DNA from 2 places in the Arthrobacter sp. Y3225209 genome. Region 1 is predicted to be linked to the other one. Evidence: predicted binding sites of a transcription regulator. Region 1 holds the regulator's gene; the other holds the start of a gene.

What was found. Region 1 encodes LexA, which represses DNA repair genes until DNA is damaged. Its sites were predicted from a motif close to TCGAACANNTGTTCGA; they were not measured.
Region 2: the regulator LexA is predicted to act here: its motif matches at 4,905-4,920, upstream of recA (recombinase RecA).

What each region holds. Positions count from the first base shown of each region.
Region 1 is NZ_JBNHFW010000027.1:31,163-38,841, reverse strand. It holds gene AC5RVB_RS13775 (ATP-dependent DNA helicase) at 1-1,795, shown strand, start outside; gene lexA (transcriptional repressor LexA) at 1,910-2,659, opposite strand; gene AC5RVB_RS13765 (LysM peptidoglycan-binding domain-containing protein) at 3,146-3,511, shown strand; gene AC5RVB_RS13760 (histidinol-phosphate transaminase) at 3,693-4,793, shown strand; gene hisB (imidazoleglycerol-phosphate dehydratase HisB) at 4,909-5,526, shown strand; gene hisH (imidazole glycerol phosphate synthase subunit HisH) at 5,523-6,161, shown strand; gene AC5RVB_RS13745 (hypothetical protein) at 6,167-6,325, shown strand; gene priA (bifunctional 1-(5-phosphoribosyl)-5-((5-phosphoribosylamino)methylideneamino)imidazole-4-carboxamide isomerase/phosphoribosylanthranilate isomerase PriA) at 6,349-7,098, shown strand; gene AC5RVB_RS13735 (SseB family protein) at 7,101-7,679, shown strand, end outside.
Region 2 is NZ_JBNHFW010000041.1:568-8,246, reverse strand. It holds gene AC5RVB_RS15940 (FtsK/SpoIIIE family DNA translocase) at 1-1,056, shown strand, start outside; gene pgsA (CDP-diacylglycerol--glycerol-3-phosphate 3-phosphatidyltransferase) at 1,077-1,667, shown strand; gene AC5RVB_RS15930 (CinA family protein) at 1,673-2,149, shown strand; gene AC5RVB_RS15925 (helix-turn-helix domain-containing protein) at 2,308-2,733, shown strand; gene AC5RVB_RS15920 (MarR family winged helix-turn-helix transcriptional regulator) at 2,845-3,267, opposite strand; gene AC5RVB_RS15915 (hypothetical protein) at 3,680-4,567, shown strand; gene AC5RVB_RS15910 (DUF3046 domain-containing protein) at 4,636-4,860, shown strand; gene recA (recombinase RecA) at 5,096-6,148, shown strand; gene AC5RVB_RS15900 (regulatory protein RecX) at 6,233-7,174, shown strand; partial or broken gene AC5RVB_RS15895 (coiled-coil domain-containing protein) at 7,349-7,679, shown strand, end outside.

The DNA.
Region 1 (7,679 bases):
CCTGCAGTCCCAGATTGTGGGACGGGACCTCCCGCGACTGCTGAAGACCCTCGAGCCCAAGCTGCCCCGTGAGGTGGACGTAGCGCTGCTCAAGGGCCGCAGCAACTATGTCTGCGTTCATAAGACCGGCGGCGGTTTCCCGGACGAGGACGACGACGCCGGCACGCTCTTTATGCTCGGTGAGGACCAGGCCGTGCCGCACCCTGCGCCTGCTTCCGGACCGACGTCGGCCCTGGGCCGCGATGTTGTCCGGTTGCGGGAGTGGGCCCAGGAAACAGAGACCGGGGACCGGGACGAGCTGCTTCCCGGTGTCAGCGACCGCGCCTGGCGGCAGGTTTCAGTGACTTCCATGGAATGCCTGGGCGCGCAGAAATGCCCGGTGGCTGAAGAGTGCTTTAGCGAACGGGCGCGGGCCAAGGCGGCAGTAGCTGATCTGGTGATCACCAACCACGCCATGCTTGCCATTGCCGCCTTCGAAGGCCTGGCCGTGCTGCCCGACTACGACGTAGTGGTCATTGACGAAGCGCACGAACTCCAGGACCGCGTCACGGGAGCCGTCACCGGACAGCTCTCCGGCACCATCATCGCCGCAGCGGTAGCGGCCGCCCGCAAACACACCTCCGCGAGCCTTGAGCCTCTTGCTGCGGCCGGGCGTGCCTTCGACCAGGTCTTTGCGCCGGTACCCTCGGGCCTGCTGGCCGCCGGCCTGTCCGAGGACCAGGAAATGGTGCTCGGCCATGTCCGAGAATCCACCCGGACGGCGCTGTCGGATTCCAAACCCGAAGGCCCGGATGCAGTGGACGGCGGGCGGCAGATGGCCCGCTCACGGCTGCTGGCTGTGCAGGAAATGTGCGAACGCATCCTCGATGCCGGCAATTCCGGCGAGGTCGTCTGGGCATCGCGGACGAGCACTTTTGCGCCCGGCGCCGGCTACACCGCGCCCGAAGAGGATTCGCCGCCCGTCATCAACGTGGCCCCGTTGTCCGTGGCAGGCCGGCTGCGGGAGGGACTCTTCGACGGGCATACCGTGGTCCTGACCTCGGCGACCCTTGCCATCGGCGCCGAGTTCGGCCCCGTGGCCGGCGCGCTGGGACTCCTGGGTGCCGGTGCCCCGAAATGGACGGGCACCGACGTCGGCAGCCCTTTCGACTACCCCCGCCAGGGTGTGCTGTACGTGGCGAAGGACCTGCCCAAACCGGGACGTGGAACCTCGCCGGAACAGCTCGACGAGATTGAGGCCCTGATCAAGGCCTCCGGAGGCGGTGCGCTGGGACTGTTCTCCTCCCGCCGGGCGGCCGAGGAAGCCGCCGAGGCGCTGCGTTCCCGCGTGGATTTCCCCATCCTGTGCCAGGGTGAATCCACCATGTCCGCCCTGGTCAAACAGTTTGCGGAGGATGACGAGACCTGTCTGTTCGGCACCATGTCCCTCTGGCAGGGTGTTGACGTTCCGGGAGCCTCCTGCCGGCTGGTGATTATGGACCGGATCCCGTTCCCGCGCCCGGATGATCCGCTGATGACCGCCCGCACCCGTGCCGTGGCCAAGGCGGGCGGCAACGGCTTTATGAGCGTTTCCGCCACCCACGCCGCCGTGCGGCTGGCACAGGGCGCCGGCCGGCTGATCCGGGCTTCCGGCGACAAAGGCGTGGTTGCGGTGCTTGATTCCCGCCTGGCCACCGCCCGGTACGGCAGCTTCCTGCGGGCAGCCCTGCCGCCCTTCTGGGCCACGACCGACCGGGCCGTGGTCCTGCAGGCACTGCAGCGGCTCGCCGGGCAGCCAGCGGACGCGGGAAGATGACCCGGCTGGACCAGTCGATATGCGCGCGGATAAACACGTGCCGTTAAACAGCAGTGCCCCGGCCGGTAGCCGGGGCACTGCTGTTTAGTCCCTGTGGGTATTTCGGTCTGGAGCCTAGAGGGAACGCATAACCGATACGACTTTGCCCATGATGGTCGCTTCGTCGCCCAGAATCGGTTCGTAGCGCGTGTTCTGCGGCAGCAGCCAGGTGTGCCCGTTGCGCTGGCGGAACGTCTTGACCGTGGCCTCGTCCTCCAGCAGGGCCGCGACGATGTCACCGTTCTCGGCGGTGGGCTGGCGCCGCACCACCACCCAGTCGCCGTCGCAAATGGCCGCATCGACCATGGAGTCACCGGCAACCCGGAGCATAAACAGGTCACCGTGACCCACGAGTTGGCGGGGCAGGGGAACCACTTCTTCAACCTGCTGGTCGGCAAGGATGGGCCCGCCTGCGGCGATCCGTCCCACCAGGGGCACCATGGCCGTGTCGATTGCCGTGGTGAGGTCTGCCACCGCGCCGCCTGAGCCGGCCACGCCGGTAGCGGACCCGTCCTGCGCGGAGCTTTGACGTGTGACGGCATTGCCGGAACCGGAGGTGCCTGCGGACTCAGCGCCGGGGGCCTCGCCGTTACGGGAGGAACCGGCATCGCGCAGCAGCAGCGGAACCAGGATCTCCATGGCCCGGGGGCGCTTGGGGTCGCGGCGGATGTAACCGAGTTTCTCCAGCTGGCTCAGCTGGTGGGTGACGCTGGAAAGGCTCGCCAGACCGACAATGTCGCCTATCTCGCGCATGGACGGCGGGTAGCCGTTGGTGCTAACCGAACGCTGGATGGTTTCCAGGATCTTGGTCTGGCGCGCAGTCAGGCCCTTGGAGCGGCCTGCCGGCGCGGCAGGGGGAGGGGTGCTGCCATTGGAAACAGTCCTGCGGGCCACGTCGGCTTCCCTTCACGGACGGCCCGCGGTTGCGGGCCGGTTGGTTCTGGCGGTTCTGGCGGTTTGAATCTGGCGGTCTGGTTCTGTCCGGGCGGTGCTGCAGCCCGGTCTTTGTCCGGTCCCGGCCGTTTTGTCAGAGGCGGATGGTTAGTTGGTTCCAGCCGCTTCCGATGGGTTCAACGCTAGGGGAGCGCAGCACGTTTATCAAACATATATTCGAGCGAGTCTCGACATTGTTCGTAGATAAGTGCTAGAAATGTTCGAGTACAACTTAGAACATACGTTCGAGTCCGGGCTGCCGACACCTCGGTGGCTCCACCAGATGTTCGAATGCAGTTTCGAGCCGCAGTGTTTCCTCCCGTGCTTATTGCGGGCGGACGGCGGCAGCTCTGCGCTTCGGACCGGAAAGGTATTGACATGTCAGTACACGTACTTCCCGCTGTTCCTTCTGCAGCCGCACCCGCTTTATCCCAGGCACCTCTGCGCCTCACCCGCCGGGGCCGGCTTCTCCTGGTTGGAGCACCGCTGATGCTGACCTCGGCCGCCCTGCTGGTCTTCATTGGATTCTTCACCGCACCCGCCATGGCCTCGGGCAACTCCCCGGAGCAGACCCGCACTATCCAGGTGAGCGTTTCGAACGGGGAATCCCTGTGGTCTCTCGCCACGGAATTCGCCCCTGACCGGGATCCCCGCACCGTAGTTGCCGACATCGTGGAACTGAACAACCTGGATGATGCCACTGTGCCGGCCGGCCGCCAGCTCTACATCCCGGTGACGCGCTGACCTTCGGGAACCGGGCTCCTGCGTGCTGCATGCGGGAGCCGTCCCCTGCCTCAGGCTCGCGGACTGGTCTTTATCCGGGGACCGGTCTCCGCCTAGGGAGCGTTCTTCATGGAGGGACTTAGAAGTGCAGGCAGGCGGCCCGGATTCCGGAACTGTCCCCGCAGCGCCTTAAGCTGTACTGGTGAGTGAACAGCTGGAAAACCTGAACCGACTTCCCCTGCGCGATGACCTCAGAGGCCTGACGCCCTATGGGGCCCCGCAGCTGGATGTGCCGATCCTGCTGAACGTCAACGAAAACACCCATGGACTGCCCGAGCACGTGCGCCGGGCCATCGTTGCCGAAGTGGAGTCCGCCGTCGGCGGGCTGAACCGCTACCCGGACCGAGAATTCACGCAGTTGAGGGAAAACCTGGCACGGTACCTCGGCCACGGGCTGGTGCCGGAGAACATCTGGGCAGGCAACGGTTCCAATGAGGTTCTCCAGCAGATCCTGCAGGCTTTCGGCGGTCCCGGCCGGACGGCCATGAGCTTCCCGCCCACCTACTCCATGTACCCGTTGCTTGCCAGCGGTACCGGCACCGCCTACGTCACCGGCACCCGGGAAGCGGATTTCTCCCTGACCCCGGAATCGGCCGCCGCGCAGATTCGTGCCCAGGCACCGAACATCATCATTTTGTGCACGCCGAATAATCCCACGGGAACGGCCCTTGGCCTGGACGTCATCGAAGCTGCCTACGAAGCGGGCGAAGCGTCCAACGCCATCGTGGTGGTTGATGAGGCCTACGCGGAGTTCTCCCACGCCGATACCCCCAGCGCCCTGCAGCTGCTGCCGGGACGGGAACGCCTGATCATTTCCCGCACCATGTCCAAGGCCTTTGCCCTGGCCGGGGCTCGGATCGGATACCTGGCTGCAGCACCCCAGATTGCGGATGCCCTGCGCCTGGTCCGGCTGCCCTACCACCTCTCGGCCATCACCCAGGCCACGGCCAACGCCGCGCTGACCCATGCCGATGCCCTCCTTTCCAATGTGGAGGACATTAAGGGCCAGCGTGACCGGATCGTGCGGGAGCTGACGGACCTCGGACTGGACCCCGCACCCTCGGACGCAAACTTCGTGCTCTTCGGCGGCATGGAGAACCCCCGCGCTGTCTGGGAAGGCCTACTGGAAGCCGGCGTCCTGGTTCGGGACATCGGCATTGAGGGCCATCTCCGCGTCACGGCCGGTACGGAAGCTGAAACGGATACCTTCCTTACCGTGCTGCGGTCCCTGCTTCCGGCCTGAACGGCCCGCCGTCCGCGGCGGCCACGATTCCGGGACCCGGCCGCACCGGGACTAAACTGAGAACCTGCCGGAGCTTTGTCCATTGCTCCGACCCCGACCTTCCTGAAGGAACCCCATGACTGTGGAGACCGCTACCGGACGCACTGCCCGCCTTGAGCGGACCACGAGTGAATCGTCCGTCCTCGTTGAACTGGACCTGGACGGCACCGGCCGCGCAGACATCAGCACCTCCGTGCCGTTCTACGACCACATGCTGAACGCGCTGGCCAAGCACTCCCTGATGGACCTCACCGTCCGGGCCACCGGCGACACGCACATCGATGTCCACCACACGGTCGAGGACATTGCCATCAGCATCGGCGAGGCACTCAAGACCGCCCTGGGCACCAAGGCAGGCATCCGCCGGTTCGGCGAGGCTACTGTTCCGCTGGACGAGGCGCTGGCCCACGCCGTCGTCGACATCTCCGGACGCCCCTACCTGGTGCATTCCGGCGAACCGGCCGGACAGGAATACCACCTGATCGGCGGGCACTTCACCGGCTCGCTTACCCGGCACGTGTTTGAAGCCATCACCCTGCACGCCCAGATCTGCCTGCACATGCGGGTGCTGGGCGGGCGGGACCCGCACCACATTGTCGAAGCGCAGTTCAAGGCCTTCGCCCGCGCCCTTCGCGCCGCCGTGGAATCGGATCCGCGGGTAGAGGGAATTCCGTCCACGAAGGGCGCCCTGTGAGTGCCCGCAACGTCACGGTCCTGGACTACGGCTCCGGAAACATCCGCTCAGCCGTCCGCGCCCTTGAGCATGCCGGTGCGAACGTTACCCTCAGCGCCAGGCCCGACGACGTCCTGAACGCGGAAGGGCTCGTGGTCCCCGGCGTCGGTGCCTTCGCGGCCGTGATGCAGGGACTCAAAGACGTGGATGCCCTCCGCATGATCGGCCGCCGGGTTGCCGGCGGGCGCCCGGTGCTGGGTATCTGCGTGGGCCTGCAGGTCCTCTTCGAGGAGGGCGTGGAACACGGCGTCCGCACCAAGGGCATGGGCGAATGGCCCGGAGTGGTGGAGCGGCTTGCTGCCGACGTCGTGCCCCACATGGGCTGGAACACCGTGACACCGCCGGAAGGTTCAGCGCTGTTCGAGGGCCTCGAGGACGAACGGTTCTACTTCGTGCACAGCTACGGCGTGCAGAAGTGGGACTTCGACGTCACCCAGCCTGCCATGCGCCCGCCCCAGGTCACCTGGGCGGACCACGGCGGACCCTTTATTGCCGCCGTTGAGAACGGCGCCCTGTCAGCCACCCAGTTCCACCCGGAAAAGTCCGGCGAAGCCGGCGCTGCGCTGCTGAACAACTGGCTGAAGACACTGGGCTAGCGGCTATGTGGAGCATTGTTCTTATGGGCCTGGCCGGTCTGCTGATTGGCGGTGCGGTGTCCTTCCGCAGCCAGGGCATGTCCAAAATTATTGTTATCAGTTTCTGGGTTTTGGCCGGAATGGCCCTGCTGGGTGCCTACCTGCTGACCCTTAACCTCTCCTGACCCCACCACCGAAAGCACAAGAGATGCCCTTCAGCGAAACCCCCGTCCTTGAACTCCTGCCCGCCGTTGATGTGGCTGACGGCCAGGCCGTGCGCCTTGTGCAGGGCGAAGCCGGCAGCGAGACCAGCTACGGCGATCCGCTGGATGCCGCCCTTGCCTGGCAGAATGACGGCGCGGACTGGGTCCATCTGGTGGATCTGGACGCCGCCTTCGGCCGCGGCTCCAACCTGGACCTGCTCAGCCGCGTGGTGAAATCCCTGGACATCAAGGTGGAACTGTCCGGCGGCATCCGCGACGACGAGTCACTGGACAAGGCCCTGGAACTCGGTGCGGCACGCGTCAACCTCGGCACCGCTGCACTGGAGAACCCCGAGTGGACCGCCAGCGCCATTGCCCGCTACGGCCAGGCCATCGCCGTCGGCCTCGATGTCCGCGGCACCACGCTGGCGGCACGCGGCTGGACCAAGGAAGGCGGCGACCTCTGGGAGGTGCTGGCCCGCCTGGAGGAAGCCGGCTGCCCGCGCTACGTGGTCACGGACGTGACGAAGGACGGCACGTTGCGCGGACCGAACATCGAGCTGCTGCGCGAGGTGCTGAAGCGTACCGACCGCCCCGTGGTGGCTTCCGGCGGCATCTCGAGCCTGGATGACCTGGCAGCCCTGCGCGAGCTGGTTCCCCTGGGCCTGGAAGGAACCATTGTGGGCAAGGCGCTCTACGCCGGTGCCTTCACCCTGCCGCAGGCCTTTGACGTCGCCGGGCACCCGGACCGCTGAGAATGGCTGCTCGCGAACTGCCCGGACATATCGCTGCGGCACTGGCCGGTGCCGGCGGCCCCACTGATTCGGCGGGGCAGCCGTGGGCAGGCCGGGACCTGGCCGGTGAGGGAAATCCGCTCCACAATTTCGACAGCGATGACGGACGGGCCAATCCCGGTTACGTGGACGCCGTCGCCAAGCTGATCGCCGGCACCGGCAGTGAAGCGGAGGTGGTGGCCTCCCTCGCCACCGCCCGCGTGTTTGTCCCGATTGTGGCCGTGCTCGGCGAGGAAACCGAATCCGAGCACGGACTCACGGCCGATAAACAGGCGGACATGGCGCTGGTCACCCTGACCGCGCCGGACGGGCGCAAGGCACTGCCGGTATTCACGTCGGTTGAGGCACTGGAACGCTGGCACTCCGAAGCCCGGCCGGTGGCCGTGTATACGCCGCGGGCAGCGCTCTCCGCTGTTTCGGAGGATGCCCAGCTGCTGGTGGTCGACCCGGGAGCGGATTTCACTTTTGTGGTCCGCCGCCCGGCCATGTGGGCGCTCGGCCAGCAGCGCGACTGGGTGCCGTGTTACACCGACCCCGCCCTG
Region 2 (7,679 bases), on a different contig from region 1:
CTGATCACGCCCATCATCACCAACCCGAAGAAGGCCGCCGAGGCCCTGCAGTGGGTGGTCCGGGAAATGGACACCCGCTATGACGACCTGGCGAACTTCGGGTTCAAGCACATTGACGACTTCAACAAGGCCGTCCGTAACGGCAAGGTGGTGCCCCCGGCGGGCTCAAAGCGGGTCATCCGCGCCTACCCGTACCTGCTGGTGATCGTGGACGAGCTGGCGGACCTGATGATGGTTGCCCCGCGGGACGTGGAAGACTCCATTGTCCGCATCACCCAGCTTGCCCGCGCCGCCGGCATCCACCTGGTGCTGGCCACCCAGCGTCCCTCCGTGGACGTGGTGACCGGCCTGATCAAGGCCAACGTGCCTTCCCGGATGGCCTTCGCGACGTCCTCGGTCACCGACTCCCGCGTGGTCCTGGACCAGCCCGGCGCGGAGAAGCTGCTGGGCCAGGGCGACGCCCTGTTCCTGCCGATGGGTTCCAACAAGCCCATCCGCGTTCAGGGTGCCTGGGTCACCGAGTCCGAGATCCACCGCGTGGTGGAGCACGTCAAGAACCAGCTCCAGGCCGTCTACCGTGAAGACGTCACCGTCACCGCGCCGAAGAAGCAGATCGACGACGACATCGGAGACGACCTCGATGTTCTGCTGCAGGCCACGGAACTGGTGGTCACCACCCAGTTCGGCTCCACGTCCATGCTGCAGCGCAAGCTGCGCGTGGGCTTTGCCAAGGCCGGACGCCTGATGGACCTGCTGGAGTCCCGCGGCGTCGTTGGTCCCTCCGAAGGATCCAAGGCCCGCGACGTGCTGGTCAAACCCGACGATCTGGCAGCCACCCTGGCCGCGATCAGCGGCGGGGAAGCCCCGGCACCGGCCGGCGGCGCGGATACTGCCGCGCTGGCTGACAACGCCAACGTGAACCACGGGTTCGAGCCCGGCGGACCGGTTGACCTGGTGGCCGCGGATCTGGAGAGCCGCCCCCAGGCAACGGAATACCATGACGGCGACGACGACGCCGACGGCTCCGAAGACGCCTGGAGCCTCACCGGCCGGTGAATGTTCGCTACGCTGGAGGCGTGAGCAATTCTCCTACGGACAGAGTCCCCACCCTCAACATCGCCAACGCACTGACGGTGGTGCGGATCCTGATGGTTCCGCTCTTTATCTGGTTCCTGGCACTCGACGACGGCCAGGGGGGACTGTTCCGCTGGCTCGCCGTGGCGACATTCGCCGTTGCCATCTACACGGATAAGCTCGACGGCGATATTGCCCGCAGCCGCGGCCTGATCACCGACTTCGGCAAGATCGCCGACCCGATCGCGGACAAGCTGCTGATCGGCTCCGCCCTGGTGATGCTCTCGCTGCTGGGCGAACTCTGGTGGTGGGTCACCATTGTCATCCTGGTCCGGGAGCTCGGCATCACCCTGATGCGTTTTGTTGTCATCCGCTACGGCGTTATGGCTGCCTCCCGCGGCGGCAAGCTGAAGACCGTGGTGCAGACCTTCGCGATCTTCCTCTTCCTGCTGCCGCTCTCCACCTGGCTGGGTGGCTGGGCGTGGTGGATCGGCGCCGTCGTGATGGCTGCTGCGCTGGTGATCACCGTTGTCACCGGCATTGACTATGTACTCCAGGCTGTCCGGCTGCGCCGCGACGCCAGGCGGGCCTGACCGGTATGACGCCGGGAACCGCGGCTGCGGTCCTCGACGCGGCACGTGCCGCCGGGAGGACAGTGGCCACCGCGGAGTCCCTGACCGCCGGCATGCTTTGCGCTGAACTCGGAGCGGTACCGGGGGCTTCGGCGGTTTTGCAGGGCGGAGTGGTGGCGTACCAAAATGGCATCAAGCACTCCGTTCTCGGAGTTCCGGCCGGGCTCCTGGCCGAAGCCGGTTCCGTGGACGGACGGGTGGCCGAACATATGGCCTCCGGAGCGCGGCGCGTCCTGGGCGCCGATATCGGGGTCTCCACCACCGGAGCCGCGGGGCCCGAGGCCCATGACGGAAAACCGGTGGGCACGGTGTTCGTGGGTATCGCTACGGCCGGAGGCACCAGCGTCCGGGAGTTCCATTTCTCCGGGGACCGGGCAGCCATCCGGGCCGCAACCTGCCGGCAGGCGCTTCTGATGCTGGCCACCGAGCTGGAAGCGGACTAGCGTAGCGGACGGAGCGGGAAGCGTCCGGATATAAACGGGAACAAATCCGGCAGGGTGTCAGTTGTTAGTATCAGGAACCGCCAAGGTTCTTTTATTACGATCTTTGGACAGTCTGCGGTATCGCCGCAGCCGTACTCATAGGGAGCAGGACGATACACATGGTTAAGCAACCCGTGTCCGTGAACGGCGTGATCCGCTGGCGGGATGTAGGGTTGGCGGAAGACGCACACCGGGAGCCAAAGGAGCGCAAGATGGTAGTTCTTCGTCACGAGATTGGTGATGTTCTCCGCGACGTGCGCCAGCGCCAGGGCCGTACCCTGCGCGAGGTCTCACATAGCGCCCGCGTTTCCCTCGGCTACCTCAGCGAGGTTGAACGCGGACAAAAGGAAGCATCGTCAGAACTGCTGTCTTCCATCTGCACTGCCCTCGATGTGCCCCTGTCCCTGATGCTCCGTGAGGTCAGTGACCGGGTGGCCAACGCTGAAGGCGTGGCCATTCCAGATACCGTGCCATCGGAGTTTTCCCGGGAATTTGCACGTGAGTTCCCGGAAGACCTGGCCCGGGACCTGGCCCGCACACCCTAGGACCCACCCCACGACCTGCCGGTCGGGATGCCCCTGAACGGATCCGGACCGGAAGCGACTTGAAAACCCCCGCAGGCGCGGTGCCTGCGGGGGTTTGTTCTGTCCGCAGCTCTAACTGCCGGGCCCGGCTTCCCCCTCCCGGCCTTCCGCAGGCAGCGGGATGGCGGGGTCTCCGCCCGGCGGCAGCACCGAGGTGTTCAGCTTGTGCAGCAGCTTTGCCAGAGTGAGCAGATCCTCGGTTTCCCAGCCTGTCCAGGTGCTCCGGAAATGCGCCTTACGCGCCGCGGCCGTACCTTCCAGGCGGGCAGAGCCTGATTCGGTGAGGCTGATGGGCTGGGCCCTGCCATCGATCGGATCAGTATGTTTTTCAACGAGTCCCAGCGTCTGCAGCATCGACACCTGCCGGCTCAGTGACGGCTTTCCCACCCCTACGGCGGAGGATAGCTCCGTCAGGCGCATCGGACCCTGCTGGTGAAGCAGCACCATGAGGCCATAGGCGGACGGCTCCATATCCGGGTGGACTTCCCGGGCCATGCGGTGCGAACTGGCCCGGGCCCTGCGCCAGAGGACACTTAGTTCCTGCTCCAGGTCCTCAATGGCAGTATCTCCCTCAGGCCCGGTGCCCGGCCCGGCAGCCGGGAATATCCCGACGGGCCCTGCACTCGGAAAGCCTGCAGCCGGAAGGCTTGCGTCCGGAAGGCTTGCGCCCCGAAGGCCATCACCGGAAAGCGGACTCTGCGGATGCGTGCGGTGCTTCGGAGAACCGGCCGTGCCGGAAATCTCGGTCATCCCTCATTGTAGGTTCGCGCCGCGGCACCTGCCCCGGCCTGCGCCGTTTTTGTGTCCGTCAAGCGGCCGGAATCCGGTGCCGGCCCGGACCTGTGCAGAGGCGGCTTCGGTCGGTGGGGGCTTGACCGCTATCGGATCCGCTGGCAGAGTCCCCGGCATGATCGTCAATGGGTCCGTAGGGAGTGCTCCGTGGGGACTTGACCTTCTCGATGTGGCCGCACCACCGTGGGAAGAGGATCTGCTGGTCACCGCCCGGCCCAAGGGAGTCGTCGACGTGTGGTCACTGGTGCGCGGTACGCGGTGCACCACGTTCGAAACGATGTGGGGCTCCGGCGGCTGGCGGGGGGCACTAGTGCCCGGCGAGCACCCCGTGGTGGTGGCCGGCGCGTGGGAGCGCCACGGCATATGCGGGTATGACCTGACGGGACAGCGGCTGTGGCAGGACCCCAGCCGCACGAACGTAGAGGCGGTGACCGCCCTGGCCGGAGGCCGTGTAGTCGTCACTCACCTCCGCAGGGCCACCCGTGTGCTGGAGGCAGCGACCGGGGAGGAAGTGGGTACCCTGCGGGGAGCGTTGAGAGTAATTGCGCTGACTTCGGACCTCTCGCTTGAAGCGGGTGGCGGCTGGTGCCGTCTGCTGGATCGTTCGCTGGATCCGCTCGGGTCCCGGATCGCGACCGGACTGAACACGGTTTGGTGTGCAGCCAGCGACGGGGAGCACCTGGCGATCACCGAGATAGGGGGACCGTTACGCATCCTCGACTCCGACGGGCGAGAACGAGCGAGGATAGCTGAGCACTTCCGTCATGTCCTCCATGACCCGGTGACGAACTCCTGGATCGCGGTCCACGAGCCCTCCGATGGGAAGAACTCCCTGTTCCGGTTCAGCAATGAGGGGGAGCTTCTGGAGCGACGTCCCTGGGACCTCCGCATCCGCGGCACAGCGACGATGCGCGGAGGCAGGACGTTGATCCTGATCACGGATCAAGGCGGTCAGGTCGTGGACTGCGCAGACTGGAGCGTCCGAGGACTCCAGATGACGTGAGCCTGAACGCTGAGTAGCCCGTGGCGCACATGTACGCCTCCGTGCGCCGTGCGTGAGACGATTAATTGATGCGTATCAGTGACTTCTGGCGGCTTATGGATGACGAGTTCGGTTCGGCCTATTCACGGGTCCTTGCCGCTGACCTGGTCCTTGCCCCGCTGGGCGGCGTCACCGCTGCGCAGGCACTGGATAAAGGGATTGAACCGAAGGCGGTGTGGCTGGCGGTATGCGATATCCAGGATGTTCCGCAGGAACGCCGGCTGGGCCGGGATATAAAACCCAAGGCCACCTGAGGGCGCAGCCGGCGTATTCGAGCGGAACACGCCGGGAACCTTATTCGAATCTTTGTTCGGATAAAGATATGCTCCTACACAGGGGTCGGTCCGAGCCGATGCGGCCCGGAGATATCCACAAGACAATGAGCAACAAGGTCCGGTCAGCCGTTTTGTCAGTGCCGCCGGATAGGGTCGTTATTAGAAAAGGACGACCGGCCTACGGGCCGCTTACTACCACAACACGAGGTGAAGAATGGCTGCTCCAGCCGACCGCGCAAAAGCCCTAGAGGCAGCGCTGGCCCAGATTGACAAGCAGTACGGCAAGGGGTCGATCATGCGGCTGGGCGACGAAGTGCGCGCCCCCGCCGAGACCATCTCCACCAGCTCGGTCGCGTTGGACGTGGCGCTGGGCATCGGCGGGCTGCCGCGCGGCCGCGTCGTGGAGATCTATGGACCGGAATCCTCCGGTAAGACCACCCTGGCGCTCCACGTGGTGGCGAATGCACAGAAGAGCGGCGGCATCGCCGCGTTCATTGACGCCGAGCACGCCCTGGACCCCATCTACGCTGCCAAGCTCGGGGTGGACACGGACTCACTCCTGGTCTCCCAGCCGGACACCGGCGAGCAGGCCCTCGAAATCATGGACATGCTGATTGGCTCCGGTTCGGTTGACGTTGTTGTCATTGACTCCGTTGCCGCTCTGGTGCCCCGCGCCGAAATCGAAGGCGACATGGGCGACAGCCATGTCGGACTCCAGGCCCGCCTCATGAGCCAGGCGCTGCGTAAGATCGCCGGCCGCCTGAGCCACACCAACACCACGGCCATCTTCATCAACCAGCTGCGTGAAAAGATCGGTGTCTTCTTCGGTAGCCCGGAAACGACCACGGGCGGCAAGGCGCTGAAGTTCTACGCCTCGGTCCGCATCGATGTGCGGCGCATCGAGACCCTCAAGGAAGGCACCAACCCGGTTGGTAACCGGACCCGGGCAAAGATCGTCAAGAACAAGATGGCTCCGCCCTTCAAGCAGGCAGAGTTCGACATCATGTACGGGGTCGGCATTTCCCGCGAAGGCGGCCTCATCGACATGGGAGTGGAGCACGGCCTGGTCAAGAAGTCCGGCGCCTGGTTCACCTATGACGGTGACCAGCTGGGTCAGGGCAAGGAAAATTCGCGTAACTTCCTCAAGGACAATCCCGACCTTGCGGACGAGCTGGAGCGCCGGATCCGGGAAAAACTTGGCATCGGCGTTCCGGCCGCAGAAGCACCCGCCAACCCCAAGCTGAAGGCAGTGGGGAAGGACTCCTAAGGTTCGGGTGCCCTTCGGGCCGGTCCGTTGTAAAGACACGGTCTCCGGAGGGCACCGGCCTTGGCGCCCCCGGCAGAGACAGCTATGGATACCCCGCAGCAGAACAACCGGCAGCAGAAAACCCGGCAACAGAACACCCCCCAGCAGAGCCCGCCCCGGTCCGGGACCGGACAGGATGAGACGCTGGCGCAGCTGAGACAGCGCCTCGCTGACATCCAGGCCGCAACCGCGCAGGCCTCCGTAGACGACCCCGCAGGAGCTCCTGCCAACGAACGAAACCGGCCCGGCAGAACCGCGGGATGGCGGAAGGCTGCCGGGAGCAAAGACTCATCGGGTGAAAGCGATCCGGAAGCCGGCTGGGAAGCATTCAAGGAGGACGGGTTCGGGGAAGAGGCGACAGCTGACGAACCCTGGGCCGAAGCGGATGCCGCAGGAAAAAGCTCCGGCAGGCGCCGGAACAAGCGCGGCAAACCGGGAGGAACCGGGGGGTCCGGGCAGCAGGCGGATGCCGAAACGCTGACACCGGAAGAGGCGTACAGCGAAGCCAAGGCCATTGTCCTGCGCCAGCTCACGGCATCCCCCAAGAGCCGGAAACAGCTGGAAACGAAACTAGCCGAGCGGGACATTCCTGCGGAATCGGCGGCGGCCGTGCTGGACCGTTTCGAGGAAGTGCAGCTGGTTGACGACGCCGAGTTCGCCCAGCTCTGGGTCCGCAGCCGGTCCCAAAGCAAGTCACTTGCCCGCGGAGCGCTTCGGCGGGAACTGGCAGAAAAGGGTATAGCCCCGGATCTTGCGGCCGAAGCACTGGAGCAGGTCAGTGACGAGGATGAACTCGAGGCAGCCAGGGAACTGGCGCGGCGCAAACTCCAACGGTCAGCCGATCTGGCGGACCGCACGGTACGCGACAAGCAGACGCGGCGCCTGGTTGGCATGCTCGCCCGCAAAGGTTATTCACCCTCCCTGGGCTTTCGCGTGGCCAGTGAAGTCATCGCCGCTGTCCGGGAGGAACGCGGGGACTCCGTCTAGCACGGCCGGTGCCGCGTTGTCCGCCGGTAACGGCTCAGCCTTCTCGTCTGGAAGCCGGTGTCCAATCAGCGCGCCGTACCGTATGCTGTGCGAACTATGTTAAAGATGAGGTTTGCGGGGCCCCTGGTGCATTCGGGACGGGAGCGGCCCCGTCGGGCGGCGTCGTTGTCCGCAGTGATCCTGACAGCAGTGCTGGCTTCAGCCGTGCTCAGCGCAGCTCCGGCACCCGCCGCCGAGTCCTATCCCTCCTGGGAGGACATCCGCGCGGCCCAGTCCTCGGCGTCGGCAAAAGCCGCTGAAGCGGACCGGGTGGAGGGCTTCCTCACCGAGCTGAGGGAGGAAGCGGGCAGCCTCGGAGATGCCGCCGTCTCTGCGACCAACCGTTACAACGCTGCCGTGGAAGAGCTTGCCGCCAATGAGCAGCTGTTAATTTCGCTCGCTACACAGCGGGAAGCGGCCGCCGGACACGCCTCGGACCTGATGCGCCAGGTGGCCGCCTTGGCAG